Regions from separate parts of the Oryzomonas rubra genome, predicted to be linked through region 3. Evidence: riboswitches for the same ligand, from Rfam matches in the RefSeq annotation. Region 3 holds a riboswitch; each other region holds the start of a gene.
What was found. Region 3 has a riboswitch for cobalamin ahead of ET418_RS03610 (TonB-dependent receptor plug domain-containing protein). Riboswitches for the same ligand answer to the same signal wherever they lie in the genome.

Region 1: another riboswitch for cobalamin. It lies ahead of ET418_RS06425 (energy-coupling factor ABC transporter permease); the one in region 3 lies ahead of ET418_RS03610 (TonB-dependent receptor plug domain-containing protein).
Region 2: another riboswitch for cobalamin. It lies ahead of cobU (bifunctional adenosylcobinamide kinase/adenosylcobinamide-phosphate guanylyltransferase); the one in region 3 lies ahead of ET418_RS03610 (TonB-dependent receptor plug domain-containing protein).

The regions. Positions count from the first base shown of each region.
Region 1 covers NZ_SRSD01000003.1:281,035-291,010, forward strand. Annotated here, with positions in the region: gene ET418_RS06405 (DJ-1/PfpI family protein) at 1-573, opposite strand, end outside; gene ET418_RS06410 (ChaN family lipoprotein) at 608-1,855, opposite strand; gene recO (DNA repair protein RecO) at 1,961-2,692, shown strand; partial or broken gene ET418_RS06425 (energy-coupling factor ABC transporter permease) at 2,682-3,703, opposite strand; cobalamin riboswitch at 3,730-3,898, opposite strand; gene ET418_RS06430 (cobyrinic acid a,c-diamide synthase CobB) at 4,018-5,418, opposite strand; gene ET418_RS06435 (energy transducer TonB) at 5,415-6,287, opposite strand; gene ET418_RS06440 (sugar phosphate isomerase/epimerase family protein) at 6,347-7,198, opposite strand; gene ET418_RS06445 (putative nucleotidyltransferase substrate binding domain-containing protein) at 7,204-8,439, opposite strand; gene ET418_RS06450 (sodium:solute symporter family transporter) at 8,439-9,965, opposite strand; gene ET418_RS06455 (DUF4212 domain-containing protein) at 9,966-9,976, opposite strand, start outside.
Region 2 covers NZ_SRSD01000003.1:251,652-261,627, forward strand. Annotated here, with positions in the region: gene ET418_RS06230 (DUF4139 domain-containing protein) at 1-545, opposite strand, end outside; gene ET418_RS06235 (peptidylprolyl isomerase) at 599-1,171, opposite strand; gene ET418_RS06240 (hypothetical protein) at 1,271-1,690, opposite strand; gene hemH (ferrochelatase) at 1,772-2,722, opposite strand; gene ET418_RS06250 (cupin domain-containing protein) at 2,823-3,140, opposite strand; gene groL (chaperonin GroEL) at 3,401-5,047, opposite strand; gene groES (co-chaperone GroES) at 5,214-5,501, opposite strand; cobalamin riboswitch at 5,854-6,042, shown strand; gene cobU (bifunctional adenosylcobinamide kinase/adenosylcobinamide-phosphate guanylyltransferase) at 6,150-6,683, shown strand; gene cobT (nicotinate-nucleotide--dimethylbenzimidazole phosphoribosyltransferase) at 6,727-7,782, shown strand; gene thiC (phosphomethylpyrimidine synthase ThiC) at 7,806-9,113, shown strand; gene ET418_RS06280 (PPC domain-containing DNA-binding protein) at 9,142-9,564, shown strand; gene cobS (adenosylcobinamide-GDP ribazoletransferase) at 9,561-9,976, shown strand, end outside.
Region 3 covers NZ_SRSD01000002.1:147,449-157,424, reverse strand. Annotated here, with positions in the region: gene ET418_RS03620 (putative DNA modification/repair radical SAM protein) at 1-1,092, shown strand, start outside; gene ET418_RS03615 (TIGR03915 family putative DNA repair protein) at 1,092-1,895, shown strand; cobalamin riboswitch at 2,039-2,228, shown strand; cobalamin riboswitch at 2,452-2,658, shown strand; gene ET418_RS03610 (TonB-dependent receptor plug domain-containing protein) at 2,670-4,496, shown strand; gene ET418_RS03605 (ABC transporter substrate-binding protein) at 4,496-5,368, shown strand; gene ET418_RS03600 (FecCD family ABC transporter permease) at 5,365-6,336, shown strand; gene ET418_RS03595 (ABC transporter ATP-binding protein) at 6,336-7,118, shown strand; gene ET418_RS03590 (energy transducer TonB) at 7,081-7,872, shown strand; gene ET418_RS18070 (hypothetical protein) at 7,775-8,125, opposite strand; gene ET418_RS03580 (hypothetical protein) at 8,189-8,614, opposite strand; gene ET418_RS03575 (Spy/CpxP family protein refolding chaperone) at 8,652-9,092, opposite strand; gene ET418_RS03570 (response regulator) at 9,258-9,968, shown strand; gene ET418_RS03565 (sensor histidine kinase) at 9,965-9,976, shown strand, end outside.

The DNA.
Region 1 (9,976 bases), on a different contig from region 3:
GGCCGTGGCCCGCGCCACCTCCTCGCCGTGGTAACGGGCAACCACCTTGAGCGCCATGTCGATCCCGGCCGAGATGCCGGCCGAGGTCACGACCCGTCCGTCCTCCACCACATGCCGGCCGTACTCCACCGTCACGGCGGGAAACGAGTCGCGCATCCAATCCAGGGAGCGCCAGTGGGTCGTGGCGTGCAGCCCGTCGAGCAGGCCGGCAGAGCCCAGCAGCATGGCCCCGGTGCAGACCGAGGCCAGCGTCTCCACGTGGGCATTGCGCTCCCGCAGCCACTGGAGCATGGCCGGATTGCCCAGTTCCCTGCGGGTGCCCCAACCGCCCGGCACGACCAGGACATCCAACCGGGGGCAGGTCGCAAAGGTGGCGTCGGGCGTGACCCTCATCCCGCCCGAGGTGGTCACGGTATCGCTTTTCTCGGCCACCAGCAGCAGTTCGAAGGGGGAAGGCTCCTCGCGCCGCTTCGCCTCATCAAGCCGCACCGCGGAAAAGACCTCGTACGGTCCGCAGAAGTCGAGCACCTCAACGGCGTCGAACAACACGATCCCCACCCGTTTCCTCTCCATGCGTCCCTCCCGCTCTCCCGTGGTGTGATTACGGCTACTTGCCGTGGTGCTGCCCCTTCTGTGGAGCCAGGAACACGATCTCCTGCTTCATGCTTTTCCCCTGCCGTTCGACCAGCACCACCCCGCGGTCGCCGGGATGTTTCCGCTGCACGGCATAGGTCAGGTCGAAATTTCCCGTCAGCGGTTCGCCGTCGAGAGAGAGCAGGATGTCCCCCGGTTGCAGGCCGGCCCGTTCGGCATTGGAGCCGGGCAGCACCCCCTTTACCGCCAGACCGCGGCCGCCGGGCGCCGGCTCGATCATCACGCCGAGACGGATCCCTGGTTCGGGCAGGTCCTCGTAGGCCTGGTACACCAGGAAATCGTACGGCACCATGGGGAAATCGGGGACCGTGACATTCATCAGGCGATCCAGTTTGTCGGGCGGGATGTCGAGTTCCTTGCCGCCGATGATGACCGAGGAGGCGGGGAGACGACGGAATACCCGGCGCGGGATGCCGAAGCCGCTGCTGACATGATCACCCCCGGCGACCACCAGCAAGTGTTTGTCCCCGCCGTCCGGGCTTGCCAGGTAGCGGGCCGCGGATTCGGCCATGGTCTCGTCCCGCAGGGTCTGGGCGCGGATAAAGCCATCGATCGCCATCCCCCCGTGGCTGTGATCGCCGAAGATGGCCGTTACCAGGCCGCGCTGGTAGGGATCGGTCAGGTCGAGTTCCGGCAACTGGGCCCGCTCGGCCGGGCCGAGTTGTTCCGGGGCCGTGCTGCGCACCGCCTTCACCAGGCTCTTCTCGGCATCCAGGGCGATGACCGGGATGTGTCGTTCACGGGCGAGGTCCAAAAGGTCGCGGTAATAGGCAAAATCCATGTTCCAGTTTTCGAACCAGCGGGATTCTTTGAGAAAGGCCTTTTCATCCAGCTCGCCGGCAACCCAGCGGTCGAGGGCCGGCTGTTGGGAGCGCACGAACATCTCCATGCCCAGTGCCAGGCGGCCGGGATAGCGCTCGGCGAGAGCTTGGAGGACCTGTAGTTCCAGGCGGTGGGAGGCGGGGTTGTCATGAGTCTCGCCGACATAGACGATGCGCGCGTCCGTGGCCACGGCCAGCATCTGGGCCGGGCTGACCAGGGTGCCGGTCGGCAGGTGAACGATCTGGCCGACACGGGGCGGCGCCGTGAGCGGATAAGGATCCTGGGGGTCGCCCATCACCTGCCTGCCGACGGGGGCACAGGCGGTCATGGCGAACAGGCCCAGGGCGACTACGGAAACCAATGGAGAGAAACGGACCATACTGCCTCCTCGTGAGAAAGGGGTACGTGAACTTTTTTCTTGCCTTGTGTCTTGGCCTAGAATAAATAAATCCATCCCACATTTCAACAGATCAATGGGCCGCCCATGCATGCCGAAAAACTTCAGGCCATAGTCCTCTCGACGCTCGATTACGGCGATAGCGACCGGATCGCGTCGCTGTTCTCCCTGGAGCATGGCCGCATCAAGGCCTTTGCCCGCGGTGCGCGCACGAGCCGCAAGCGTTTCGGCGCGGCGCTGGAGGCCTTTGCCCGCATCGAGGCCCAGGTCCGGGTCAGGGAGGGACTGGCAGGGCTGCAACAGGCCGAGATCGTCACCATCTACCCCCGCATCCGTGGCGACCTGCCCGCCATTGCCCATGCGCTCTATGCCTGCGAGGTGGTGGAGGCCATGACCCCCGAAGGACACCCCCTGCCGCGACTCTACCGTTTGCTGGCCGCCTACCTGGATCGCCTGGAAACGGAAACGGCGGCCGATGATAGCGACCGCCGTTTCTTTGAAATCAATCTGTTGAACATCCTGGGCTATCGCCCCTCGCTGGAGAGTTGTCCCCGCTGCGACACGCCCTTTGGCACTGCCGGCGTACTTTTGCAGGAGAACGGCGAACCGGTGTGCCGGGCCTGCGCCCCGACCGGCAGGCCGCTGCATCCCTCAGCCCTCAAAGCCCTGGGCGCCTGCATGACAACCGGCACCTTCGGCAAGGTCGTCTTTCCGCCCGACCTCCTGACGGAAGGGGGGGCGCTTCTGGACCGGGCCATCGCCACCCATGCCGGACGCCGGTTGAAGAGCCTGGAGTTTCTGGGACAGGTCACTCCTTAGTCCTGTCATCCTTCTTCCTGCCGTCCAAAAGGGCGCGCCAGCAATACCCGGCCGCAAAACCGCCCACCGCCCCCGCCAGCAGGAACACGAACAACTGTATATCCCCCTCGCCGGTATCGATCAGCGGCTTTCTGGCCTCGCGGCCATGTTCCCTGGCGATCTTCTGAACAACGGTTTCATCGATCCCCTGCCACTGTTCCACAGCCGGGGAAACCGTTGCCACTGACCACAACAACACGCTTATCATGATGATGCGGCGTTTCATCGTTTCCCTCCGTCGACTCCCGCCAAAGCGGTGCGGGCGAGCAGGTCCGGGCGTTTTTTGCGCAGCAGTGAGACCATGCCGGCGGTGATGACCCCTTCGATGATCCCCAGGGGCAACTGGGTGGGGACGAACGCCAGGGCGATCTTGCCGGCCAGGGGCCAGAACGGGCTCGTCCCCCGGATACCGGCCGCCAGGATCATGGCGGTCGTGGCGTAGGTGGCCCAATCGGCCAGGAGTCCGGCCACGAAGGCGGCCGCAACCGGTCCGGCGCCGCAGGCGCGCACGCCTCGAAACACGATAAACCCGGTAAAGGAACCGACAACCCCCATGGCAAAGAGATTGGCGCCCCAGGTGGAGAGGCCGCCATGGGAGAGAAAGAGCGCCTGGATCAAGAGGGCGACCGCAGCCACCACAACTCCCATGGCAGGGCCGAGCAGGATCGCGGCCAACCCCGTACCGCAGGGGTGGGAGCAGGTCCCGGCGGTCGGCACCGGCACCGGCATGCAGGAGATGACGAACACCACGGCCGCCACCATCCCCACCAGCGGCTTGCTGGACAGGTCGTGGGCCGAACGGCGCGTCAGGCTGCGCAACCCCAGGGCCAAAAAGGGCGCCGACGCGGCAAACCAGACCGCTGCCCAGGAAAAGGGCAGAATCCCCTCGGAGATGTGCATGGCAAATGAAGAGGACGGCAGAAGAACGACAGGCAGGCAAACGGACAACAACAGTAACGCAGGATGTTTCATGGTACGCTCCCTTCCCCACGGTCGGAGTGTTTATGCGGCTTCCAGCCAGGTCTCCTGACTCGGGGATCGTCCCGTCACCGCGCCTTCCCATCCTTTACGGACAGTGGCCTCCTGCGGTGACAGTCCCCCCTTACAGTTGCGGGGCAGCGCCGGATTCGCACCGGCTTCCCTTGGACCGGAAGCAGTTTCGATTTTGTAGCACGGCAACAGGCAAAAGACAACCCGAATCCAGTCTGAACAATGGATCGAGCGCCACGCCGGGGTCCATCGCCGCCCATGAGGCATCATGCCGAGGGAGAGGAGCCATGAAGGCGTCACGAATTCGGGGATACCTCAAACTTTCGGCAGGCATCTGCAAAGGTAGGCGCGATTGCCCCGTTGCTGCCGAAATGCAGGTGGATGTAGGACGCCAGGCAGTTTTTGTAGCGATACCCTTCCCGGCCAAACTCCCTCCCCTGTCGGGACACCCGGTAACACCGTTCAATGCGATCGGGCATCGTCCCGACCTCCGAATAGTGGAACTCGTGGCCGCGGGCGCTCCCCCCGGCGGCTATGGCACCGGAATGCGCCGCACATTCGACCTGGCGATACCCGAGCGCCTTGCGTTTCGGCAACATGCGCGCCCGCACCGGGAAGACGCCGACGAAATCGGCCGCCGGTTGCCCCTCCCCGGCCTCCATGCCGCGGGTCAGGTAGATGAAGCCGCCGCACTCGGCATACACCGGCATGCCCGCCTCGACGGCGTCCCGCACGGCGGCCTTCATGGCGCCGTTGGCGGCCAGGCGCTCGGCATACAGCTCCGGGTACCCCCCCGGCAGGTAGATGCCGTTGATATCGGCCGGCAGGTGCACATCCGCCAGGGGCGAAAACGGGACGATCTCGGTGCCCGCCTCCCGCAACAGGCGCAGGTTGTCCTCGTACACGAAGCAGAAGGCCGCGTCCCGGGCCACGGCGATACGGACGGGCGGAATCTCCCCCGTGGAGGCATCCCGCGAAGTCCCCGCCTTTAGAAAAGGGGGGCCGGGGAGGACCTGAATGTCTGCCAGCCCCCCCAGGTCCAGACGGTTCTCCGCCAGAGCGGCCAGGCGCTCCAGGTAGTCGGGCGACAGCGGGTTGTCCTCGGCCGTGACCAACCCCAGGTGCCGCGACGGTATCCCCAGGGATTCGTCCCGGGGGATACAGCCGAAGACCGTCAACTCCGGCAGTGCCGCTGCCAGGGATTGGCGCAGCAGCTCGCCGTGGGACTCGCTCCCCACATTGTTGAAAATTACGCCCGCAATCCTGACGCGTTCGTCGTACCCGGCAAACCCTTTGACCAGGGCCGCCGCGCTGGCCGCCATGCCACGGGCGTTGACCACCAGCACCACCGGCACGCCGCAAATGGCGGCCACCTGGGCGCTGCTCCCCTCCATGGATGCGTGGCCTATGCCGTCGAACAGCCCCATTGCACCTTCGATGACCGCCACGTCGGCCCCCTTCCCATGCAGGCGGAAGGTACCGGCCACGAACTCCTCCGGGCACATCCAGCCGTCTAGGTTGACGGAGGGGCGACCGGTGGCCAGGCGATGGTAGCCGGGATCGATGAAATCAGGGCCGCACTTGAAGGGCGCAACCGTCATCCCGCGCCGTTTGAAGGCGGCCATGACGGCCAGCGCCACGGTGGTCTTGCCGGAACCGCTCTGGGGAGCGGCGATGAGAAAGGCGCGCCGTGTCACCGCAACGACCGTCTTGCGCCGCCGTACTGGAAAAATGCGATCAAATGAAACTCTTCCTTGTCATAACCCCGGGGGAACGACCCCACCGGACCGATGGAGCGCAGGGTGCGCAGAACCTCGTCATCCAGTATCCGTGCGCCGGAGCTTTCCAGCAGTTCCACCTTGGCGATCTCTCCGCGCCGATTGAAGGTGATCCGCACCGGCGTGACCCCCTCGATCCCCTTCATGGCCGCTTCCTGGGGGTAGCGCCAGACGCCGTACACGGCGGTTTCGAAGTGGCGCAGGAACGAACCGAACTGGATGTCGTCGCTGTTGAGAAAGCGGGTGTCCCCCTCGGCTACGTCGTTCTCGAATTTGCGGCGATACCCCTCTTCAAGCTTGGCCAGACGCTGCGCACTCGGGAAGAGTTGGTGCGGGGAAATCTGCGGCGCGCTACTCTGGGACTTTGGCCTGAGCAGGCTGGAAACCGACGAGCCGGGCGCCAGGGGGGATTCCTGGCGTCTTGGGGGCAACGTCTGGGACTGTTTGCCTACGGGGGCCTGCCGGTGCGCGCTCCTCCCGGCCTCCTGGGGCTGGGGCTTTGCGGCCGGCTGAGGCGCCGGCCCGAAGCTGTCCCGGGGGGCGTTCCCGCGGGGGGCCGTCTCACGGGGGACACGCTGCCGTTGCTCGGAGAAGCGCTTTGTCTCCTGCTGCGTGGGCTGTTGGGGCTTCAGCTCCGGGATCTGCTGTATGTCGATGAACACCGGCTCCTTGGGAGGCGGCTTTTGTTCGTGGGGCAGATAGTACATCAGGGCAAACATGCCGACATGCAGCGCCACGGAGATTACCAGGAGATAGATAAAGGTTTTTTCGATATATTTGTCAGACATGCAGGGTGGTCACTCGGAAAAAAAGATAAAAAATCGGATATGCCGCCGTCGGGCGGCGGCTACCCCGCCTCGGGCAGGGGAACGGCCTGGAAGCCCCGGTCGTAATTCAATACTGCATCGTCTTGCTTGCCGGTTTCGGCGCGCAGGTACATCAGGATTTCTTTCAGGCTTTCCAGGATGATATGCTCCGCTTTGGGGAATTCGGACGGATCAAGTTCCAGCGTTACCGTACTCTGATAATCGGTGTTTCGCAAGTGGTTCAGGAAGCGAGTCAGCGGCAGCATGCCGTGCCCCGGTAAAAGATGCTCCCGCCCCTGCCCGTAATCGGAAAAATGGATATTCCTGATGCGCCCTGATTCGTAAAATTGGTAAAAGTCGTTGATAAAATTGGCCTTGCCCGATCCCATGTGGGTACAGTCGAAGGTCATGAACAGGTTGTGGTCACGGATGAACTCGATCATCCGCTGGGTGCTGGACAGGATATGGGGATTGATCTTCATCCTGCCCACCCAGGGCATGTTCTCCAAGGTGACGGTCACCAGGCCATCCAGCCCCACGTCCTTCTGAAAATCGATCACGCTGTAGAGCCAGCGCCAGTAGCCAATCTCAAAGCTCATCCACGACGGCGGATGAAAATTCACCAGCGGGATACCGCATTCCGCGGCCAGGGCCACGCTCCGCCGCAGGGAATCCGCCGGGCCGCCCCAGCCATCCAGGGGCATGAAGGGCGCATGGATGGAGTGGATCACCGTGATCTGCTGCAGCGACCTGATCAGCCTGACCGGGTTGATCTTCTGGAAGTCCTGGTTGATGATCAACTCGACCCCGTCAAAACCGGCGGCCGCCGCAAGGTCCAAGATCCGCGGCAAGGGGAACGTGAAGAGGCTGCCTGTGGAGAGCGTGATCTGCACGGCGGCTACTCTTCCGTCCCGTTATAGACGACACTCACCAGACGCTGGACCGTCCCGACGGTATCCAGCGCATCCCTGAACATACCGAGGGTATCTTCGTCCAGGTTCGTGACGTCCAGGTAGAGAGCCGCCCCATTGTTCCTGGCCGGGAAAAATTCACGTTCCCGCATCAGGCGCAGTTCGTTCAGGATATGCCAGGACTGCAGCAAACGTTCGGCGGTATCCACATCCAATGCCTGGCGCCCGAGCAGCACCCGGATACGCTGGGGGATATCGGGGGCATCGACCCGGTGGATCAGGGCCAGGGCGGCGACCGCGGCCGAGAGCGGCAGCAGGGCATGCTCGAACAGCCTGAACAGCCCGCGCTGCGGTCCGCTCTTCTCCAGACGCCACCCCCCCATCATCCCTATGCCGTTGGACAGCCCCAGCAAGCGGGTCACAAGATCACCCATGGCCCGGCGGTCCTGTTGCAGGTGCGACAGCACAAACTCCCGGAACTCGCCCCCCCCCCCCTCGGCGGAAAAAAGGACTTCATGATCGGCCAACCTGAGCAGTTCGACCAATTCCTTCTGCTTCCCCCGCGCCAAGCCTTGCTCCAGGCGCTGGCTCCACTCCGGCAGGCTGCCGCGCCACGGAGGATGTACCGGGGCGACGTCGCCATCGACTTGCAGGCCGCAGGCCGCAAAACCCTCTTGGAGAATACGGGCATACCGGGAGCCCGCTTCCAGGTCGCCGCTGTCGTCCCGCCCAAGGACCAGCGCCAACTGCAGCGGGCAGAAGGGGGAAAACTCCCGGCGGCCGGCCGTTCCCATTGCCACGAGCGTCGTGTCATGCAGTTCTTTGCCGGACTCCCCGAGTTGGATCAGGGTGTAGCGGTGCAGGGAACCGCTCAACGCGTGCAAAAAGAGCGTGCTGAGATGGTAAAAGGCCACGCAGGAACCGTAGCGGCCGAAGTGGTCGTAGAGTTCCGCATAGAAGGCTGCACACAGTTCCCCGAGGCGAACCGGGTCAACGCTTGCCGTCGTCTCGACGACGATCCGATCGAGTCGTGCCATCCGCTCGTCGTTTTCGCCGGCAAGCGCCTCAAGCTCCCGGCAGGTTTCGCCGAACAGCCCCTCCGCCTCCTCGGAGCGACAGGGGGCGCTCTGCTTCAGGAGCGCCTGACGGAAGGCGGCGCCAAACTCCCCGGCAGCCCGCCAGGTGGTGATATCGCTCCCCTTTGCCGTGGCCAGAACCGCCATCACTCCTCCGCAGTGTCATGTACGTTGCGGGTAAGAAACAGCTTGATCCCGTCGCCCGGCGGCGGGGTCAGGAGCGAAACTGCCACCATGACCAGAATGACCAGCGGCGCGCCGATGAAGGCCGACGACGTGGCGGGCGGCAATGACGCGAGAAACGGCAGGATGCCCGCCAGGAACGGGGCAAAGGTAATCACCACCCCGGCCAGCATGCCGCTGATGACCCCGGGGGCGTTGGCCCTCCCCCACCAGATCCCCAGCAGGAAGGCCGGGAAGATGGTATTGCCGGCCAGGGCGAAGGCCAGGGCCGCGATCTCGGCGATCATGCCCCACGGCCTGAGGGCCAGCGTCATGACGATCACCGCCAGGAGCAGAAAAAAACCTTTTGCGGCAACGACCTTGTCCGTCTCGCTGGCGTTCGGCCTGATCAGGCGGGGATAGATATCGTAGGAAAACGAGGCCGAACCGGTCAGAAGCATGCCCGCCACCGTGGAAAAGGCGGCGCTCATCCCGCCGGCGGCCAACAATCCGATACACCACAGGGGCAGGCCGCTGTAACGGGCGGCGGAAAGCACCGCCATATCCGCCACCATCGGGTCGGAGCTGTTCAGCACGATGCCGCCGCGGGCCTCGAACAACCGGGCCAGGACGCCGTAGGCCGGGGCCGACCAGTAGATCAGGGCAATGAAGAACAGCCCCCACACCACCCCCCAGCGGGCATCCCGGATGGAGGGGACCATGTAGAAGCGGGAGAGGACGTGGGGCAGGCCGGCCGTGCCGAACATGAGGGTAAAACAGAGCGCCAGCCAGCGAAAGGGGGTCACCGTGGCAAACGGCTCCGACCAGGCGAAGCCGAATTGCTGCTGCAGGTCCCTGATGGCAGCGCCGTAGCCGAACTGGGGGAGGATCCAGAAATACCCCAGCTTGCGGGCCATGAGCATCAGCGGCAGGATGAAGGCGGTGATCAGTACGAAGTAGTGCAGTTTCTGATTCCGCGCCACCCCGAGGGCGCCGGATACGACCACGAACCCCACCACCAGCGCGGCGCCGACGACCACCGCCGGGGTATAGGCGATGCCGAACAGCCACGAGACGATCAGGGCGATGCCGCGGAACTGGGCGACACCGTAGATGACGGTGATACCGATGGAGATGATCGCCGCCAGGGTGCGCGCCGCCGCGGATTCATAGCGGAAGCCGACGAAGTCCGGGGCGGTGTACTTGCCGAAGCGCCGGATCTGGGTGGCCATGAGCACCAGCAGCAGGACATAGCCGCCGGTCCAGCCGACCACGAAGGCCATGGCGTAGTACCCCTTGAGGTAGAACATGCCGGCCAGCCCCAGAAAGCTGGCTGCGCTCATCCAGTTGCTGGCAATGGCGGCACCGATGCCGATCCGCCCGGTGTACCCGCCGGCGACACCGTACTCGGAGGCCTGCCTGCTGCTGGTGCGCAGTCCCGAGACGATGAACAGGGCAAACATGCCGACCACGATGGCCAGGGGCAGAAGCTGCACCGCGGATTCGGTCATTTACTCATCCT
Region 2 (9,976 bases), on a different contig from region 3:
AGGAGCCATACCAGGGTTGGGCTGGCGATCAGGCTGTCCGGCACCTGGGGGAAGATCACCCGCCCCGGATGGCCGTAGGTGATCTCGTTGCCGATCCTGAATACCGGGCCGTTGTTGTTGGAGAGGAGCGTGGCGGTCACCACCTCTTCCCGCTCGCTGTAGGGGTTTTTCTGGTAGAGCTTGACCTCCTTGCCCACATACTTGTCCAGCAGTTTCTGCGGGCTTAACAGGTCATACTCGTAGTTCTGTTCCAGGACATTCAGGCTGGCCGCATCCGAGAGGGAGCGGATATGGACGCTGGCCGGCACGATGGCCGTGGCCACATCCATGAAACGCAGTTCGCTGCTGCCCTTGGGCAGGTGCAGCACGCGCAGGTCCTTGACCAGGCCGAGGCTGGAGTTATAGATGGTCACCGCCACGCCGGTCTGTTCGGCAATGGTCGAGGTGGTCGTCGCCGCTTCGCCGCCGGCGCCCCACAGCTGATGGGCCATTACCGAAACCAGTGCCATTGCCGCCATCATCGTGCGAATCCAGTGAACCGTCATGTTCCCTCCTCGCCCCTCGGGGCGTTACGCTGGGCAACGTACCGATGCAAAGCCTATTTCAGCACCTTCACGGACTTGATCACCACCTGCTGTTCGGGCACATCCCCCATGCCGTGGTGGAATCCGGTCCTGACCGCCTTTATCTTATCCACCACATTCATCCCCTCAATGACCTTGCCGAAGACGGCATAGCCGTAGCCGTCCGGGCTGGGACGGTTCAGCATATTGTTGTCCACCACATTGATGAAGAATTGCGCAGTGGCGCTGTCCGGCATGCCGGTGCGGGCCATGGCGATGGTGCCCCGGTCGTTCTTCAGGCCATTGGTCGCTTCGTTCCTGATGGGACTGACGGTCGGCTTCTGGACGAAGTCGGTGGTAAAGCCGCCCCCCTGGATCATGAAACCGTTGATGACGCGATGAAAGATCGTACCGCTATAGAACCCCTTGTTGACATACCCGAGGAAATTCTTGACGCTAATGGGCGCCTCCTTTTCAAACAGTTCCAGTTTGATGGTGCCCTGGCTGGTCTCCATCTGGACGACCGGATTCTTCGCCGTGCCGGCGGCACAGGCGATACCCGTGAATACGAAAACAGCTATAAGGGCCACTACTGATTTTCTCAACATTGTGGTTCTCCTTCACATAATAGATTAAAGATTGTTCGCGAGATAGTGCCGGCATGCGCAGCACGATCCCTTGAGATATATACCCGGCACCTAGTTCCCTCAGGGCCGGTTCGGGCACGGCTTACCGTTGCAGCCTGGGTTCATAGCCCTGCCGCACCCCATACCCATTGCGATGCACTCGCCGTCACGTTTTCCGCTCGCGGGAAGACCGCTCTGGACACGCAGAGCACTGATCCTGGCCTGGATCGCGGCGATATCGGCCTGCAAAGCCGCCACCTTAGCGGCATCCGGGACGCCCTTCAAGTTTTCACGCTGCAGATCGAAACGCCTGTTCATCATCTCCTGGCGCAAGTCCAGGGTGTCCTGCTGAAATTTCCTGAACTGCTCAGACTGGCCGGCGTTCTGGGCGCACTTTGCGCAGCCGCCATTCATACCGCCCATGGGGTCGCCGGCGAGAGCCATACTCCCGATGGCCAGAGCCAACACCAGGACCGTCAGAGTTAAAACGAATGCTTTCATAAACCTACCTCCTGAAAATTGTTATCATCTAATTATGTGCAACATCCTTCGGCAAACAGGAAATCATCCGAAAGCGGACCGCTACCCCAGAGAGCGCACCAGATCGGCCAGACACTGGATAAAGGCGGGCGAGCTATTGAGGGACTCGCTGCGCCGAAAGTTCGCAATGCCCAGTTTTTGTGCCTCTTCCCGGTACTGGATATCGATTTCGTAGAGGGTCTCGATATGGTCGGAGACAAACGAAAGCGGCACCATCAACAGATCCTTGCAGCCAGCCTTCGCCAGTTCGCCGATCGTGCTCTCGGTGGAGGGCTCCAGCCACTTGACCGGGCCGGCCCGCGACTGGAAGGCGAGATGGTGCTGGATGCCACCGAAATGTTCCATCACCAGCCGCACCGTGGTCTGGATGTGATCGAGGTAGGGATCGCCGGAATCGATGAACGACCGGGGCAGGCCGTGGGCCGAGAAAACCAGTTGCACGGCGCTCCGGTCGGCAAATCCGGCCAGCCCCTGTTCGACCTTCTCCACCAGAGCCCCGATATAACCGGGATGATCGTAGAACTGGCGGATAGAGCTCAGATCGAAGCGCACCTTTGCCTGGGCCAGCACCCGCTCCAACTCGTTGAAACTGGAACCGGTGGTGGCCCGGGAGTAGTGGGGGTAGAGCGACAGCGCCACGACCCGGCTGATGCCTTCCCGCTTGATGGCCGCCAGGGCCTCGATCGTGTCCGGCTTCCAGTAGCGCATGGCCACGAAGCAGCGGTACCCCTCCCCCAGAACCTTTTCCAGCTCAGCGCCCTGCTGCTCGGTCAGCTCACGCAGGGGGGACTTCCCCCCCATCCGCCGGTAATACTCGACCACCGTCTTGGCGCGCCGGTGGGAGATGATCCGCGCAATCACCGGCTGTAGGAAGGCCGGGCCGATACGGATGATATCCCGGTCCGAAAACAGGTTGCAGAGAAACGGTTCAACGGCGTCCAGGGAATCCGGGCCGCCCATTTGGAGCAGCAATACAGCGGTTTTTTCAGACATTTTGTTCTCTCTCTCCCGCCACGCAACAACGGAGGCCGCACCAAGGACAGAGGCACACGGCAGCCCCTCCGTATTCGTCGTACCGGCGTGGCGGATGTGATTACGCGCGGATCATCACCAGCAGCATCTTGAACGGCTTGACCGCCTTGAGTGCATGGGGTTTGTTGGCCGGCATGATGATCATCTGGCCGGCCCCTACCGTCTGGGGGCTCCCTTCGATGGTCACCTCGGCCTCGCCGTCCACCACCTGCACAAAGGCGTCGTAGGGGGCGGTATGTTCGGAAAGCCCCTGCCCGGCATCGAAGGAAAACAGCGTCACCGTTCCGATTGTCTTGTCGATCAACGTCTTGCTGACCACCGAGCCGTCCTGATAGGCAACCAGGTGGCTCATGGTCAGGGCTTTTCCGATCAGGTCCATGTTCTCCCCCTCTTTCAGCCAATAGAGTCTGCCAGCGGCGCCATAATATGATGTAACCACCTTCCAGGCAATAGTTTAAACGCAAAAGGCCGGAGACATGGTGTCTCCGGCCTTTTGCGTTTTTTCATACCAGTAGCAGGAACGTCGATTTTTCGTCAGATCAAGGCGCCGAGGAAGAGCGAGGAGGCGTAGCAGCGCTACGCCGCACGAGTGACTGACGAAGGCAACGCCGAGCTGGCGTAAAAGCGGCGTTACCCGATTTAGTACATGCCGCCCATGCCGCCCATGCCACCCATCCCGCCGCCCGGCATAGCAGGCAGTGCGGATTCGTCCTTCGGCTTCTCGGCGATGAGGGCCTCGGTGGTCAGCATCAGGCCGGCGATGGAAGAGGCGTTCTGTAGGGCCGAACGGGAAACCTTGGTCGGGTCGATGATGCCGGTCTTGATCATGTCAACGTACTCGTCGGAGGAGGCGTCGTAACCGAAAGCATCCTTGCCGTTCTTGACCTTGTCCACCACGATGGAGGCGTCGATGCCGGCATTGTCGGCGATCTGGCGGATCGGAGCTTCCAGGGAGGCCCTGACCACGTTGACGCCGAACTGCTGCTCGGCTGTCAGCTCGAGGCCGTCCAGCACCTTGAGAGCGCGGATGTAAGCCACGCCGCCGCCAGGGACGATGCCCTCGTCAACGGCTGCGCGGGTAGCGTGCAGTGCGTCTTCCACGCGGGCCTTTTTCTCTTTCATCTCGACTTCCGTAGCGGCACCGACCTTGATGACGGCAACGCCGCCCACCAACTTGGCCAGACGTTCCTGAAGCTTCTCGCGGTCGTAATCGCTGGTGGTTTCCTCGATCTGGGCGCGGATCATCTTGACGCGACCCTGGATGGCCTCTTCCTTGCCGTCGCCATCGATGATGGTGGTGTTGTCCTTATCGATGGTGATGCGCTTGGCGCGGCCCAGCATCTCGATGGTGGTCTGGTCGAGTCTGAAACCGACCTCTTCGGAGATCACCTGGCCGCCGGTCAGGATGGCCAGGTCTTCCAGCATGGCCTTGCGGCGGTCGCCGAAACCGGGAGCCTTGACGGCAGCGACGTTCAGCACGCCGCGCAGCTTGTTGACCACCAGGGTAGCCAGCGCTTCGCCTTCGATGTCCTCGGCGATGATCAGCAGCGGGCGGCCGGTTTTGGCGGTCTGCTCAAGAACCGGGAGCAGGTCCTTCATGTTGGAGATCTTCTTGTCGTGGATCAGGATCACGGCGTTCTCAAGGGTTGCTTCCATGCGCTCCGGATCGGTAACGAAGTAGGGGGAGAGATAACCGCGGTCGAACTGCATCCCTTCCACGGTCTCCAGGCTGGTTTCCATGGCCTTGGCTTCCTCGACGGTGATGACGCCTTCCTTGCCGACCTTCTCCATGGCCTCGGCAATGATGTCGCCGATGGTCTTGTCGTTGTTGGCGGAGATGGTGCCGACCTGGGCGATCTCCTTGTGGTCCTTGATCGGTTTGGAGATCTTTTTCAGCTCATCCACGATGGTTTCCACGGCCTTGTCGATGCCGCGCTTGATTTCCATCGGGTTGTGGCCGGCAGCGACCAGCTTGGAGCCCTGACGGTAGATGGCCTGGGCCAGAACCGTGGCGGTGGTGGTGCCGTCACCGGCGACATCGGAGGTCTTGGAAGCGACTTCCTTCACCAACTGGGCGCCCATGTTTTCGAATTTGTCTTCCAGTTCGATTTCCTTGGCAACCGTCACGCCGTCCTTGGTGATCAGCGGCGCGCCGAAGGATTTGTCGATAACGACGTTACGACCCTTGGGGCCGAGAGTAACCTTAACGGCGTCTGCCAGGGTGTTGACACCCTTCAGAATGGCGTTACGACCGTCCTGGTCGAACTTGATAATCTTTGCAGCCATGTTTTATTCCTCCATGTATGAAATTTTTATGGTGTGATCTTATTGCGGCACAGCAAAAGGCTCCAGATGCAAGGCGCGCGAGGAGCGGGGCGCGAGGCGTACCGGAGGTACGTTGAGTGTCCCGCGACGAACGCAACGCCGCAGATGGACCTTCGGCGAAGTCGCTCTATTCTACGATGGCCAGGATGTCTTCTTCCCGCATAATCAAAAACTCTTCACCGTCCACCTTGATCTCGGTGCCCGAATATTTGCCGAACAGGACTTTGTCCCCTACCTTCACGTCCAGCGGCAAAACCTTGCCGTCTTCGGTCTTCTTGCCGTTGCCGGCAGCCACGATCTCGCCACGCTGCGGTTTTTCCTTAGCGGTTTCAGGGATGAAGAGCCCCCCAGCCGTCCTGGTTTCTTCTTCTACCCTCTTGACGAGGATGCGGTCCTGAAGTGGTCTCAAACTCATGTGTCCTTCTCCTTTCTATTACCGTTGGTGGTGTAAAATCATAGACAAGATTAGCACTCGCAACGACCGAGTGCTAACGTAGGGGAATATAATCAACAGGGGGGTAAAAATCAAGGGGTGTGATAATTTTTTTCCCAACAGACCGTTATATTTGCCGAAACGGGTTCATCATCCGATCCGCCCGCCCGATCGGGACAAGTTTTCCGTTTTCAATTTTATGGCAACCGTCTGGTCCACGCGAATTAAATATGCCAGCAAATACGGGCAACTACCGGAATACGCGTAACGACGGCATGCCGCCCGTCACTTTCCGTTTTGACAATTGGTGTGCCGTCTGGTACAAAATCCGCAACTGTTTATCAACCGGTCTGGTGCCGCGCTCTTGATCAGCGCGGTTAAAAGGGAAGAGGGTGCAACTCCCTCGCTGTCCCGCAACTGTAAGGGGGGACCGATGCCGCAGAACGCCACTGGGGAAACCTGGGAAGGCGCGGCAGAGGAATGATCCTCAAGCCAGGAAACCTGCCATGCCGATGCTTTTGGGACCTCCGTGGAACGAGGGGCCGGAGCCGGATAGCATATTCATCCAGGTATTTTCGAGCCCCTGCCCACGTGTTAACTGTGGCAGGGGCTTTTTTGTTGGAGGAACGCATGGCAAAAACTATCTTCATTACCGGCGGGGCGCGAAGCGGCAAGAGCCGTTTCGCCGAGGAACTGGCCCAACAATTCGGCGCGCCGCTCTGCTATCTGGCAACGGCCCAGGCACTGGACGACGAGATGACGGAACGGGTCAAAAGACACCGTCAGCGCCGGGGCGATGCCTGGCAGACCATTGAGGAGCCTCTGCATCTGTCCCATGCCTTGGCCCGTTGCGACGGCACCGGCAAGGCGGTTTTAGTGGACTGCATAACCCTGTGGCTCTCCAACCTGCTCTTTCACTACGAAGAGCGGGACGAAGACGCCGAGGCGTGCATCATGGAGGATGTGCGCCGCCTGACGGCCACCCTGCGTGAGATGCGGACCCCGGTCATTGTGGTGTCCAACGAGGTGGGCCAAGGGATCGTGCCGGAAAACCGCCTGGCGCGCCGTTTCCGCGACATCGCCGGCCAAACCAACCAACTCCTGGCGGCCATGGCGGACGAGGTGTATGTGGCCATCAGTGGAATACCGATCAAGTTGAAATAAATCAGACATTTAGAGAAGAAAACTCACGAAAAGGAGATTACCAATGAATATCGTAGAGACCACGCTGGAACGCATCAAGCCGGTCAACGCCGAACTGCTGCAACAGGCTCAGGCCAAGCTGGACAACAAGACCAAACCCCTGGGCTCCCTGGGCAGACTGGAGGAATTCGGGCGCCGTGTCGCCGCCATCAGCGGCACCATGAATCCCGACACCACCAAGAAGGTCATCTTCACCTTTGCCGGCGACCATGGCGTGACCGACGAGGGGGTTTCGGCCTTCCCGAAAGAGGTCACGCCCCAGATGGCCTTCAACATGCTGGCCGGCGGCGCCGGAGTCAACGTGCTGGCCCGCCATGCCGGGGTCGAGGTACGGCTGGTGGATGTGGGGATGGACTATGACTTCAACGGGGCCCTTGGCCTGATCGACCGCAAGGTGGCCCGCGGCACCAAAAACTTCGCCAAGGGACCGGCCATGACCCGCGACCAGGCTCTGGCGGCCCTGAAGGTCGGCATCGACCAGGCCGACCAGTGCAAGGCGGAAGGGGTGGCCATGGCGGGAACAGGGGAATTGGGCATCGGCAATACGACCCCCTCCTCGGCCATCATCGCCGCCATCTCCGGCATTTCGGTCAAGGACCTGACCCACCGGGGCACCGGCATCAACGACGCCGCCCTGGCGAACAAGATCCGCGTCATCGAACAGGGGCTGGCCCTCAACCGCCCCGACCCAAAGGACCCTCTGGACGTACTGACCAAGGTGGGGGGACTTGAGATCGCCGCCATTGCCGGCCTGGTGTTGGGATGCGCGGCCAACGGCATCCCGGTGGTGGTGGACGGCTTTATCTCCACCGCCGGGGCATTGATCGCCTCGGAAATGCACCCTAATGTGCGCGACTATATCTTTGCCGCCCATGCGTCGGTGGAAATCGGCCACCGTTTCATGCTGGAACGGATCGGCGCCACGCCGATCCTGGACCTGAACATGCGCCTGGGAGAAGGCACCGGCGCCGCCCTGGCCATGGGCCTGATCGAGGCTGGGGTAAAGGTCTTGAAAGAGATGGCCACCTTCGAGCAGGCTGGGGTAGCGGAACAACTATAACCGGACAAGGGGATCATTCCACCATGAAAACTCAGATAGAAGCAGCCCGCGAGGGCATCATCACCCCCCAGATGGCGGCAGTGGCGGCAGACGAGGCGCTGTCGGCGGAGTTCGTGCGCAACACGGTGGCCGAGGGGCGGATCGTCATCCCCTGGAACCACGGCCGCAAGCCCAAGGCAACCGGTATCGGCTTTGGCCTGCGCACCAAGGTCAACGCCTCCATCGGCACCTCCTCGGACATCATCGACTACGAGGCCGAGGTGGCCAAGGCGCGTGCCGCCCTGGAAAGCGGGGCCGATACCCTGATGGAACTCTCCGTAGGGGGCGACCTGGACCGGGTACGGCGCGAGGTGATCGCCTGCGTTGACCTCCCTGTGGGCAACGTACCGCTTTATCAGGCCTTCTGCGAGGCGGCCCGCAAATACGGTGACCCGAACCGGCTCGACCCCGAAGAGCTTTTCGACCTGATCGAGCGGCAATGCGCCGACGGCATGGCCTTCATGGCGGTGCACTGCGGCATCAACCTCTCCACCATCGAACGCCTCAGAAAGCAGGGATACCGTTACGGCGGCCTGGTTTCCAAAGGTGGGGTCTCCATGGTGGCCTGGATGCTGGCCAACAATCGGGAAAACCCGCTCTACGAGCAGTTCGACCGGGTGGTGGCGATCCTGAAAAAATACGACACCGTACTCTCCCTGGGGAACGGCCTCAGGGCCGGGGCCATCCATGACTCCAGCGACCGGGCCCAGATCCAGGAACTGGTCATCAACTGCGAACTGGCCGAACTGGGGCGCGACATGGGGTGCCAGATGCTGGTGGAGGGACCGGGGCATGTCCCCCTGGACGAAATCGAGGGGAACATCAAACTGCAAAAGCGCATGAGCGGCGGTGCGCCCTACTACATGCTGGGGCCGATCACCACCGACGTGGCACCCGGCTTCGACCACATCACCTCGGCCATCGGCGCGGCCCAGTCGGCCCGCTTCGGCGCCGACCTGATCTGCTACATCACCCCGGCCGAGCACCTGGCCCTGCCCAACGAAGATGACGTTCGCCAGGGGGTCAAGGCCGCCAAGATCGCCGCCTATATCGGAGACATGAATAAATATCCGGACAGGATGCGGGAACGGGACAAGGAGATGTCCAAGGCCCGCCGCGACCTGGACTGGGAAAAGCAGTTCCAGCTGGCCCTCTATCCCGAGGACGCCCGGGCCATCCGCGCCAGCAGGATACCCGAGGACAGCGCCACCTGCACCATGTGCGGCAACTTCTGTGCCTCCCGGGGCGCAGGAAAGCTCTTTGCAGATGACCTGAAACAGGATAAGATCTGACGATCACATCGGCAGGAAAAGAGACACCGTGTACAGTTCCATTACATCGCTGTCGTTACGGCTACAGCCGGGGGATGACATTCGCAACTCCTTATCCCGCCTGCTCCTGGATCGGGAACTGCCGGCAGCCTGCGTGCTCAGCTGCGCGGGCTGCCTGAGCCGGGCAGCCCTGCGGCTGGCCGGCAACGGCGGCGGCACCATCATCGAGGGGCCGCTGGAGATCGTTTCCCTCTCCGGCACCCTCTCCCCCCAAGGCCCGCACCTGCACATCGCCTTTGCCGACAGCATCGGCCGCGTGCTGGGCGGGCACCTGCTGGACGGCTGCATCGTCCTGACAACGGCAGAGATCGTTCTAGCGATCCTGCCCGACGTGCGCTTCTCACGCCGCCACGACGCCGCCACCGGCTATGCGGAGCTGGTCATCACCTCTCCTGTCGAAGTAACGCCATGAAACCCTATCTTGTCGCCTTCCAGTTTCTGACCATCATACCACTCCCTTTCAAGGTGAATTGCGAGGCCCGGGACCTGGGGCGTTCCACGGCGGTCTTCCCCCTGGTGGGGCTGACCATCGGCGCCCTGCTGGCCGGGCTCAACTGGCTGATCACCCCCTGGCTGGCCCGGCCGCTGACCGACGCGCTGCTGGTTACCGCCCTGGCCGCCGTGACCGGAGCCCTGCACCTGGACGGCCTGGCCGACGTCTGCGACGGCATCGCGGCCCGGGGCGGCAGGGAACGCTTCCTGGAGGTCATGAAGGATTCCCGGGTCGGCGCAGTCGGCGTCGTCGGCATCGTCCTCGACCTGCTCCTGAAATGGCAGGCCTTGCTGGCGGTGCCGGCCGGCATCAAGATGCAGGCCCTGCTGTT
Region 3 (9,976 bases):
GCCTGCATCTACGACTGCGCCTACTGCGTCAACCGCCGCAGCAACGACATCCCCCGGGCCGCCTTCACCCCGGCGGAGGTAGTGCGGCTGACCATGGATTTCTACCGCCGCAACTACATCGAGGGGCTGTTCCTCAGCACCGGCGTCACCCGTTCCGCCGATCACACCATGGAGCAGTTGATCGCCGTGGTGCGCAAACTGCGCGACGAGGAGCGTTTCAACGGCTATGTCCACCTCAAGATCGTGCCGGGGGCCGACCCGCTGCTGGTGGCCGAGGCGGGTCGCTACGCCGACCGGGTCAGCGTCAATATCGAGCTCCCCACCCGCCAGAGCCTGGCGCTTCTGGCGCCGGACAAGCCGCGGGAATCGGTGATCGCCCCCATGCGCCAGGTGAGCGGCCTCATCGCCTCGGCCCGCGAAGAGCGCAAGAAATCCCGCAAGGCGCCCCAGTTCGCCCCGGCCGGACAGAGCACCCAGTTGATCGTGGGGGCCACCCCCGAGAGCGACCGGGAGATCGTCACCCTGGCGGAGGGGCTCTACCGCCGCCTGGATATGCGGCGGGTCTACTACTCGGCCTTTGTGCCCGGCTCCAGCGACCGTCGCCTGCCGGCGCTCCCCACGCCCCCCCTGCTGCGGGAGCACCGCCTGTACCAGGCCGACTGGCTGCTGCGCTTCTACGGATTCGCCGCCCACGAGCTGCTGGACGAGGACCGTCCCAACCTGGACATGCGTTTCGATCCCAAGAGCGACTGGGCCGTGCGCCACCTGGACCTGTTCCCGGTGGAGGTGAACAGCGTCGAGTACGAGGTGCTGCTCCGGGTGCCGGGCATCGGCGTGCGCTCGGCCCAGCGCATCGTCGCGGCCCGCCGCCATGCCCGGCTGGGGGAGGCGGAGTTGAAACGGCTCGGGGTGGTGCTCAAGCGGGCGCGCTATTTTCTGACCGCCGGCGGCCGTTACCTGGGGGGAATCCGCCTGGACGGGGCCACCCTGGTGGCGCGGCTCCTGGCGCCGGAGCGGCGTCCGGCCCGGTTGGATCAACTGGAACTGTTTCCGGCGACCCCTGACGCCTCGGCCCTGACGGGGGAGCTGTGATGGTGTGCTACCGCTACGACGGGACCCTGGAGGGGTTCCTCTGCGCCTTGGCTCTGTGCCTCGAATCCGGGGGCGGGGAGGCGGAGTTCCTGCGGCCGGGGGCCGAGAGCGGGGCGGGACTGTTCGCGGGCGTCCCCCGTGATGTGGCCACGGAGCGTGAAACGGCGCTCCGCTTCCGGGAGCGGTTCGTCACGGCGGTGTCGCGAGATGCCTTTGCCACCCTGCGCTACGCCTTTCACAGCGAAGCCGCCGGGGTGGAGGAGCTGCTGTGGCGCTATGTGCTGGTGGGGTTGAAACAGGGGAAACGTCTGGAGCACATGCTGGCCCAGGAGCCGGTCTGCACGGTGAACCGGCTGGCCCGCGCGGTCTCCCACGAGGCCCACAAGTTCACCGGGTTCGTGCGTTTCCGTGAGGTGACGTGGCCCGTGGGGGATTCGTGGGGTGAGGGAGATGGGGAGAAGGGCACTTCGTTCCTTTACGCCCGGATCGAGCCGGCGGTCGACATCCTCGCCTTCATCGCCCCCTTCTTCACGGAACGGCTCAACGACCGCGACTGGATGATCCACGACCTGCGCCGCTCGCAGGCGGCGGTGTTCAACCGGGAGACGTGGCGCTTGGTCAGGGAGGTGGAATTGACCAGCCCGCCCGGCTACACCGCCGACGAGGAGGTGTGCAGCCGCCTCTGGCGCAGCTACTTCCAGCGTATGGCCATACCGGAGCGCCACAATCCCCGGCTCCAGCAGCAACTCGTGCCGTTGCGTTTCCGCGCCCACCTGGTGGAGTTCGGCGGGGAGGAGTCCTGAAGCCGTGGCGCCTTCACGGCTCCTCGCGCCAGGCATGGCTCTGACGTCCGTGTCTCCACCAGAATAGTTTCAATAATGGCCGTTGACACATCATATAGTGCTGTGATATTGATGCTGCGCTAAATATAGCCGATAAAAACAAAAACCGAATACCGGATCACGGTGCCCGCAAGGGCTTGATAGGGAAGAGGGGTGCAGCTCGAAGAGCCATTCCCCCGCGGACCCGCCGCTGTAAGCGATGACGAAGGGCATTACGTCACTGGTCGAAAGACCGGGAAGGCGCCCGGAGGATGAATCGCGAGCCAGAAGACCTGCCCTGATCTCAGCACTCGAAAATTCCCCGTGGTAAGGGAAGAGTGAATCCATTACCAGACTTTGAATACGAAAAGTCCGCTTGATGCTTCGGCACATGCGGACTTTTTTTTATGCCTTTTCCCTGTTTGATGAAGATTTATGGCCTCTGGCTGGCGAGGGCGCGGGACCGGTTATGGGAAAAGACCCTGATCGTCCGGTTCCCCGAAAACGGCGCACCCTAAGCAGAACGATTTCAAAAAGGATTTCGCGCATTAATTAGAGTTATCACCGAATGGATGTGAGGAAGAGGGGTGCCGCTCCCGATGGAGCCATTCCCCCGCTGCCCCGCAGCCGTAATGGGAACGAAACCCCGTCGCGCTCAGCGCGAAACAGCCACTGGGAGCAATCCTGGGAAGGCGGGCGAGTAGGTGGCCCTGAGCCGGAAGACCGCTCCATTCGTAATTTCGAGGGAGGAATGTCATGAAGAAGAACGTTGTAAACCTGTTGTGCGTACTGTTGTTGTCTACCCCGGCCTTTGCCGAACCGCCTGATGCCGTCCTGCCGGAGATCGTGGCAACCGCTTCCCGCTGGGAAGAGTCCGTGGAGCGCGTCCCGCAGGATATGACCGTCATTACCCGGGCCGATCTGGAGAAACGGGGCGTCCCTTTTGTCGTTGACCTCTTGAGGCTCCAGCCAGATGTGCAGGTCGTGCAAAACGGCGGCCCCGGTACGAACGCAACCCTGCTCATGCGTGGCGGCGGCAGCAATCAGGTGCTGGTGCTGGTCGACGGCATCAAGTTCAACAGCCCCACCACCGGTTCCGCGGACCTGTCCACGTTGCTGACCACCGATATCGAGCGCATCGAGATCATCAAAGGCCCCCAGAGCACCCTCTACGGCTCGGAGGCCATGGCCGGCGTGGTCAACATCATCACCAAAAAGGGGGAAGGCAAACCGAAGGCCGGCCTGAGCGTCGAGGGGGGCTCGTTTTCCACCGTCAGGACGGCTGGTTCGGTTTCCGGTGGCACAGACAAGACGAGTTACCGGCTGTCCGCCACCTACTTCGACACCGACGGTATCCCCACAGCCAAAAACGGCTCGGTGCCGAACGGCACCACGAACAAGTCGGTATCGGCTCGGCTCGGCGCCAACCCGGCCGACAACGCCTCCATCGAACTCAACCTGCGCTACGGGGCGGACAAGACGCAGCTCGACAATTACGCCTTCGGAGCCGGGCCGGTGGACACCCGGAACTATAGCCAAAAGCACGAGAACTATCTCGTGGCCGCCACCGGGAGGATTTTCCCCTGGGAGAAGTACGAACAGAGTCTGACGCTCTCATATCTCCGCGATAACCTGAACGCCACGGACCCTGTCACCGCCTACAATAATTACCGGATCAACGCGACCACCGAACTCCTGGACTGGCAACACACGCTTGATCTGCACCCGTTGACCATAACCGGGGGATTTGCCTACCGCTACGAATCGGCCAATAATGAGGGGGCATTCGACGAGTCGATTGACAACAGGGCCGGTTACCTCAACGCCAAACTCGGCCTGCTCGACGATGCCCTGATTCTCAACGCCGGGCTGCGCTATGACGATCATTCGGCCTTTGGCGATGCCGTCACCTACCGGGCCGGCGTGCTCTATAACCTCAAGCCGCTGGAGATGAGATTCAAGGCAAATCTCGGCAGCGGATTTCGGGCACCATCGCTGAATGAGCTTTACTATCCGAACTACGGCAACCCCGATCTGAAACCGGAAAGAAGCATCGGTTACGACGTTGGTGTCGAAAAGGACCTGCTCGACAAGAAGCTGGTGATCGGCGCGACCTGGTTCTGGCAGCGCTACCATGACCTCATCCAGTCGGACCCGAATACCTTCACCGCCGTCAATATCGGAAACGCTCTGACCGAGGGGGTGGAGGTCACGGCAACCGCCCTTCCTCTCGCCGATCTGAAATTGAATGCCGGTTACACCTACCTCAACGCGGTCAACAAGGACACCGGAGCCTCTCTTACGCTCCGCCCACGGAACAAATTCACGTCATCCGTTGAATATACCCTGGCAAAGCTGACGGTGATCGGTGAATACCGGTATGTTGCCAAGCGGTACGATGCGACGCTGAATCGGGACCTGTCCCCCTATGCCCTTGTCAATCTGAAGGGCTCGTATCTCCTGCACAAAAACCTTTCGCTCTTTGCACGAATCGACAATCTCTTCGACAAATCGTACGAGGAGGCCGGTGGCTATGGTACTCCCGGAATCTCCGCCTTTGGCGGTGTCAAGGTTGCGTTTTAGTGGCGCGGAAACTGCGCGGCGTAACGCGGTGGGTTCTCTGCCTGCTCATCCTCTGCGGATGGCATGGGGCCGCGTATTGCACTCCTCGGCCCCCGCAGCGGATCGTCTCCCTCGCCCCGGCCATGACCGAGATCATGTTCTCCCTGGGGCTGGGGGAGCGGATCGTGGGGGTGACCACGGTGTGCGACCGCCCCGCCGCGGCCCGGAGCAAGGCGAAGATCGGCGGCATGGCGAACCCGTCCATCGAGGCGATCGTCGCCCTGAAGCCGGATCTGGTGGTCATGACCAGCGACGGGAACCCGAAGGCCGTGGCCGAACGGCTGGCCCGGCTCGGTATCCGAACCTATGTCTTCACGTCCCGGCGCCTGACCGAACTGCCCGGCGGCATCCGGGAGATGGGCCGGGCTTTGGGGGCCTCTCCCGCCGCCAACCGCCTTGCGGAACAACTGGAGACGGCAATCCGGGACGTCGCGGCGTCGCACCGGGGGAAGCCACCGCAAGCGGGCGCGGGCAGGGGGGGCAGAAAGGCGATCTTCGTCATCTGGCCCAGCCCCCTTATCGTGGCCGGGCCCGGTACGATCCTGGACGATGCCATGAAGATGAGCGGCTTGAACAATATCGCCGCCGACGCCAAGGCCGCCTATCCCCGCTTCTCCCTGGAGGCGGTCATCGAGCGAAGGCCCGATGTGATCCTGATCGGCAAGGGGCACGACGACATGCGGGCGCTTTCCAAGGGATTCCTGAAGAGCATCGGCATGCTCGAAGCGGTGCAGAAGGGGCGGGTCTGCTTCATGGACGACGCCCTGTATCGCCCCGGGCCGAGGATACCGGCGGGCCTGGCGGAGCTGGCCCGCTGCGGGAGGATGCCGTGAAGCGTGCTAACGGCACCGCTCTCGTGGCAACGGCACTGTGCGTCGCCGCGTTGTGCGTCATCATTATCTCGATAGCCAGCGGCCCGCGACTGTTGAACCCCTTTACCATGGACCGGGAAACGTGCCGGACGCTCCTCGCCATCAGGCTCCCCCGGACCGCCGCCGCCCTGCTCATGGGAGGCGCCCTTGGGGCGTCGGGAGCCATCCTCCAGGGGATCTTCCGCAACCCCCTGGCCGACCCGTACATCCTGGGCATTTCCAGCGGCGCATCCCTGGCCGCCTCGTTCGGGCTCATGTTCGGCCTCTCCCTGCTCGCGCTCAGTGTTCCCCTGCTGGCGTTTCTGGGGGCCATCGCAACGGGTGTCGCCGTCGTTATCCTGGGGCGCGGCTGGAAAGGGTTGCAGCCCGACCGGCTCCTCCTGGCCGGCGTGGGCGTCGGCTTCTTCCTCTCCGCCCTGCTCATGCTGGTCATGACCGTTTCCGTGGACGACGGCCTCAGGCGGGCCATCCTCTGGATGTCCGGCGATCTCTCCCTGGTGGATTGGGGGCTGCTCCCCGTGGGGCTCCTCTTCATCCTTGCCGGGTTGGCCCTCGCCGTGGCACGGCGCAAGGGGCTGAACGCCCTGACCCTGGGGGACGATATCGCCTACAGTCTGGGCTTCAACCCGGCGCGGGAACGGCTCGTCCTCTTCATTGCCGCGTCGCTCATGACCGCAGCGTCGGTCGCCATGGGGGGCGTTGTCGGCTTCATCGGGCTCGTGGTCCCCCATGTGGTTCGCCGCCATGTGGGCTCGGACGCCGCCGTGGTGCTGCCGCTCTCGGTGGTCGCCGGGGGAACCCTGCTCTGCGTTGCCGACGCCGTGGGCAGGACCGTCGCCGCGCCGCTGGAACTTCCCGCCGGGGTAATCGCCGCGCTCATCGGCTCCCCCTATTTCATCTTCCTCCTGGGACGGAGGAGGAGCCGCTGATGCCGGAGGATGCCGCCATGACCACGCTCGAATTCGCCAACGTCTCGTTTTCCTACAACCCGCAAGGATTCATGGAGCAGCTGTCCTTTTCCTTGGCCGGTGGGGAACTGGTCGGCCTCATGGGGCCCAACGGCGCGGGGAAGTCGACGATCCTCAAGCTTGCGGCGGGGCTTCTCCCCCCGCAACAGGGGGAGGTACTGGTGGGCAGGCGGGCGATCCGCTCCTATGGCGGGAACGAACGGGCGCAGCTCGTGGCCTACCTCCCGCAGACACTGGATACCCAGGTCCCGTTTCGGGTGGCCGAACTCGTGGGGATGGGGGCGTATCCCCGCGGCGGGGAGGCGGCGCTCACCGTGGGGGAAGCGCTCCATCTCACGGGCCTGGAGGATAAGGCGGCGGCGCACCTGGCCGAACTGAGCGGCGGGGAGCAACGACGGGCCTATATCGCCATGACCCTGGTCCAGGGGGCGCGGGTGCTGCTCCTGGACGAGCCGTTGGCGAGCCTGGACATCAGGTACCAGTTCGACCTGTACCGGCTCCTGAAGGACATTGCCCGGGATAAAGGCGTGTCCGTATGCCTGTCGCTGCACGATATCGGCATGGGAGCCCTGCTGGACCGGCTCCTCCTGCTCAAGCGCGGGCGGGTGGTCGCCGAAGGCGATCCCGGCAGCGTCCTCACGGATGAGATGGTGCGGGACGCCTTCGACCTGGACGATGCCGCCGACAGCTACACGGCGGCGCACCGTGCCGTGGGCCTGGCCCTTGAGCGGCAACCCCGGTGAGGACGAGGTGACGGCCAAAGGGCTCGGCACCTGCCTGATCGGGTCGCTCCTCCTCCATCTCGGCCTGGGGGTCCTGGCGTCCCGGGTGCCACCCGGGACGCCTACCGCGGTGCGCGCCGTCGAGGTCTTTGCCGTCGAGCCGCCCGGCTCCCGGTTGCCGAGGACGGGCGCTCCGAAGCCCGCGCATACCGGTAACGCTCTGCAACGGCCCGGCCCGGAAACGGACCGGCGGCAACCGCGGCCCCCGGTCGTCAGGTCCGCTCTTATCCCCTCCGATCGGAGTGCTGTGGCACAAGCCCCCCTGGCGGCCGCCCCTCCGGTGCCGCCGCTTCCGGGTTCGGCCCCTGCCCGCGTCGTATCCGCCGGCATGCCGCCCGGCCCGCTGCCCGCCCGCCCACCGGGGGAGAGGCCGGGAGGTGCGCCGACCGGGCCGACCGGGCAAGAGCCGGCGCCGGGGCGGGTCATGGCGTTGGGGGATGCGGGTGCGCCGCGCTTCATCCATCGGGAAGCGCCGCTCTACCCGCTCATTGCCCGTAGGCTGGGGAAAGAGGGGCGGGTCGTCGTGCGGCTGTCGCTGGATGCCCAGGGGCGGTTGCAGGGGATCGATACCGTCGAGGCAAACGGTTTCGGTTTTGCCGAAGCGGCGAGCGCCGCCATCAGGAAATCGTCCTTTGCGCCGGCGGTGAAAAACGGCAGGGGCGTATCGTCCCAGGTCCTGGTGCCGGTGCGGTTTGTCCTGCACGAAGGGGAGTGAGGCCAGCGGCGCCATGCCGGCTCCTGAGGGCGCCGCCGGCCATCTGCCCGGCAATGGCGCAAAGGATGGCCAGGGGGACGAGTTGCCAACCGCACCCGATCTTCATCCTGAGGTACACGATAACCGGGATGGTGAGGTGGGCGTAAAAGAACCAGCCGTAGGTAAGGTAGCCGTACCCCCGGCGCAGGTAGCCACAGGGGATGTTCGCCAGTGCGATGGCTGCGGCGAGGGCGATAAGGAAAAGGTAGGTCATGTCTGTTCCAAGGGGGCTGCCGAAGCCCCGTGTCGGGGTACTTCGGCAGCCGTTGCCGACAGGTTACGCGCCGCAGGAACTGCAGGCGCTCTCCGTCCCGCAGGCGCTCTTCTCATTGCGGCTGCCTCGGGGGAACAGGTGATCGGCTGCATAGGGGGTGATGTCGATGAAGAAGTGGAGGTACAGGTCCTGTTCACCGGCCAGGGGGACCCAGTAACCGTCCACCACCAGCCCCAGGTTGTCGGCATAGGTCACGAGCCGTTTGGCGCTCTGTTCCTGAAGCGCCTTGGCGGCCAGGCACCGCTGGTGATCTTCCTTCGTGCCGCTGTCGATGCAGCGCGTCCCGGGGATGCACCCCATGGCCTCGGCGGCCCTGTTACGGTCAAGAATGGTGCGGTCCTTGCGCACCAGCATGACCGGTGAGGGAAAATGGTCCCAGAAAAGGTGGAAGTTGCGGCTCAATTCCGCGCTGATGGTACTCTGTTCCATGGTGATCTCCTCTGTGTCTGTATGCGGTGTCATGGGGTTACTTCATCTCCCCGTGGGCCGATTCGTAGCGTTTCTTCAACTCCGCCCGTTGCCCAGGAGTCAGCACGGCGCTGATCGCGATGAGCCGGTCCACGGTGCGGTGGGCGAACCCCGTCAACTCCTTGGCCTTCTCATCCACGGTGGCGTGCAGCCAGGCGCTATTGGGGATGTCCAGCAGGAGGCAGCCGACCATCTTGTTCTTCAGCCCCTGATTGCTGTTATAGATTTCCTTGCCGTCGGCCACAATCTGGTCCACGCCGGCGTTGATCTTCCCCTTCTGCTCTTCCGTGGCGTCGATCTTGTCCAGGGAGGCGGCCACATGCCCATTGATCTTGCCGGAAAGGTCGCCGTGGGAGCCGCACTGTTTGCAGGCCGTTATGGCGCCGGCCATGGCCACGGCCCCGAGAACCGCCGCAATCCGTTTGATGCCCTTGTTCATCCGCTCCTCCTTCTCGTTCTGTTTGATGTGGTACAATGAAGTCAGGCTACGGCAGGGATGTAAAAAAAGTATGTGGCAAATGTAAAAAAAGCGTAAAAAACTGCCGGGTTCCGGGGTGATCTGGTATGTAATATCCCGTACCACTATTCACAGGGAGCGCGCGGGATGGACGAAACACGGCGTAAACGGATTTTTCTGGTGGATGACGACGCCCGGCTGCGCAAGCTTTTGGTGCGGTTTCTGGGGGGGCACGGCTTCGAACTGCGGGAGTTTCCCGACGGCCGGGACGTGACGGCGGCCATCGCCATGGAGCGGCCCGACGCCGTGATCCTCGACATCATGCTGCCGGGAGAGAGCGGCCTGGAGATTCTTGAGCGCATTCGGAAGGAGTCCCCCCTGCCGGTGATCATGCTGACCGCCCGGGGGGAGGACGAGGACCGCATCCTCGGCCTGGAACTCGGCTCGGACGACTACCTGCCCAAGCCGTTCAACCCCCGGGAACTCCTGGCGCGGCTCAACGCCGTCCTGAGGAGGACCGGGCCCGCGGGAGAGGCCGACCCGCCCCCCGGCGACGTCCTGGAGGCCGCCGGTCTGCGGCTCAGCCGTGCCCGGCGCACGGTTAGCGCCGGAGGGGGCGAACTGGCGCTGTCGGCCACGGAATTCAAACTTTTGGAGGCGCTCATGAGCCGCCCGAACACGATCCTCTCCCGGGACGAACTGCTCACCTATGCCCGGGGCAAGGAGGCCGGCCCCTTTGACCGGAGCATCGACGTGCATGTGGGCAAGCTGCGCGCCAAGCTGGAGTCCTTGCCGGGCGGCGGGAAGCGCATCAGGACGGTGTGGGGATCGGGATACATGCTGGAGGACCGGGTATGATGCGGCGG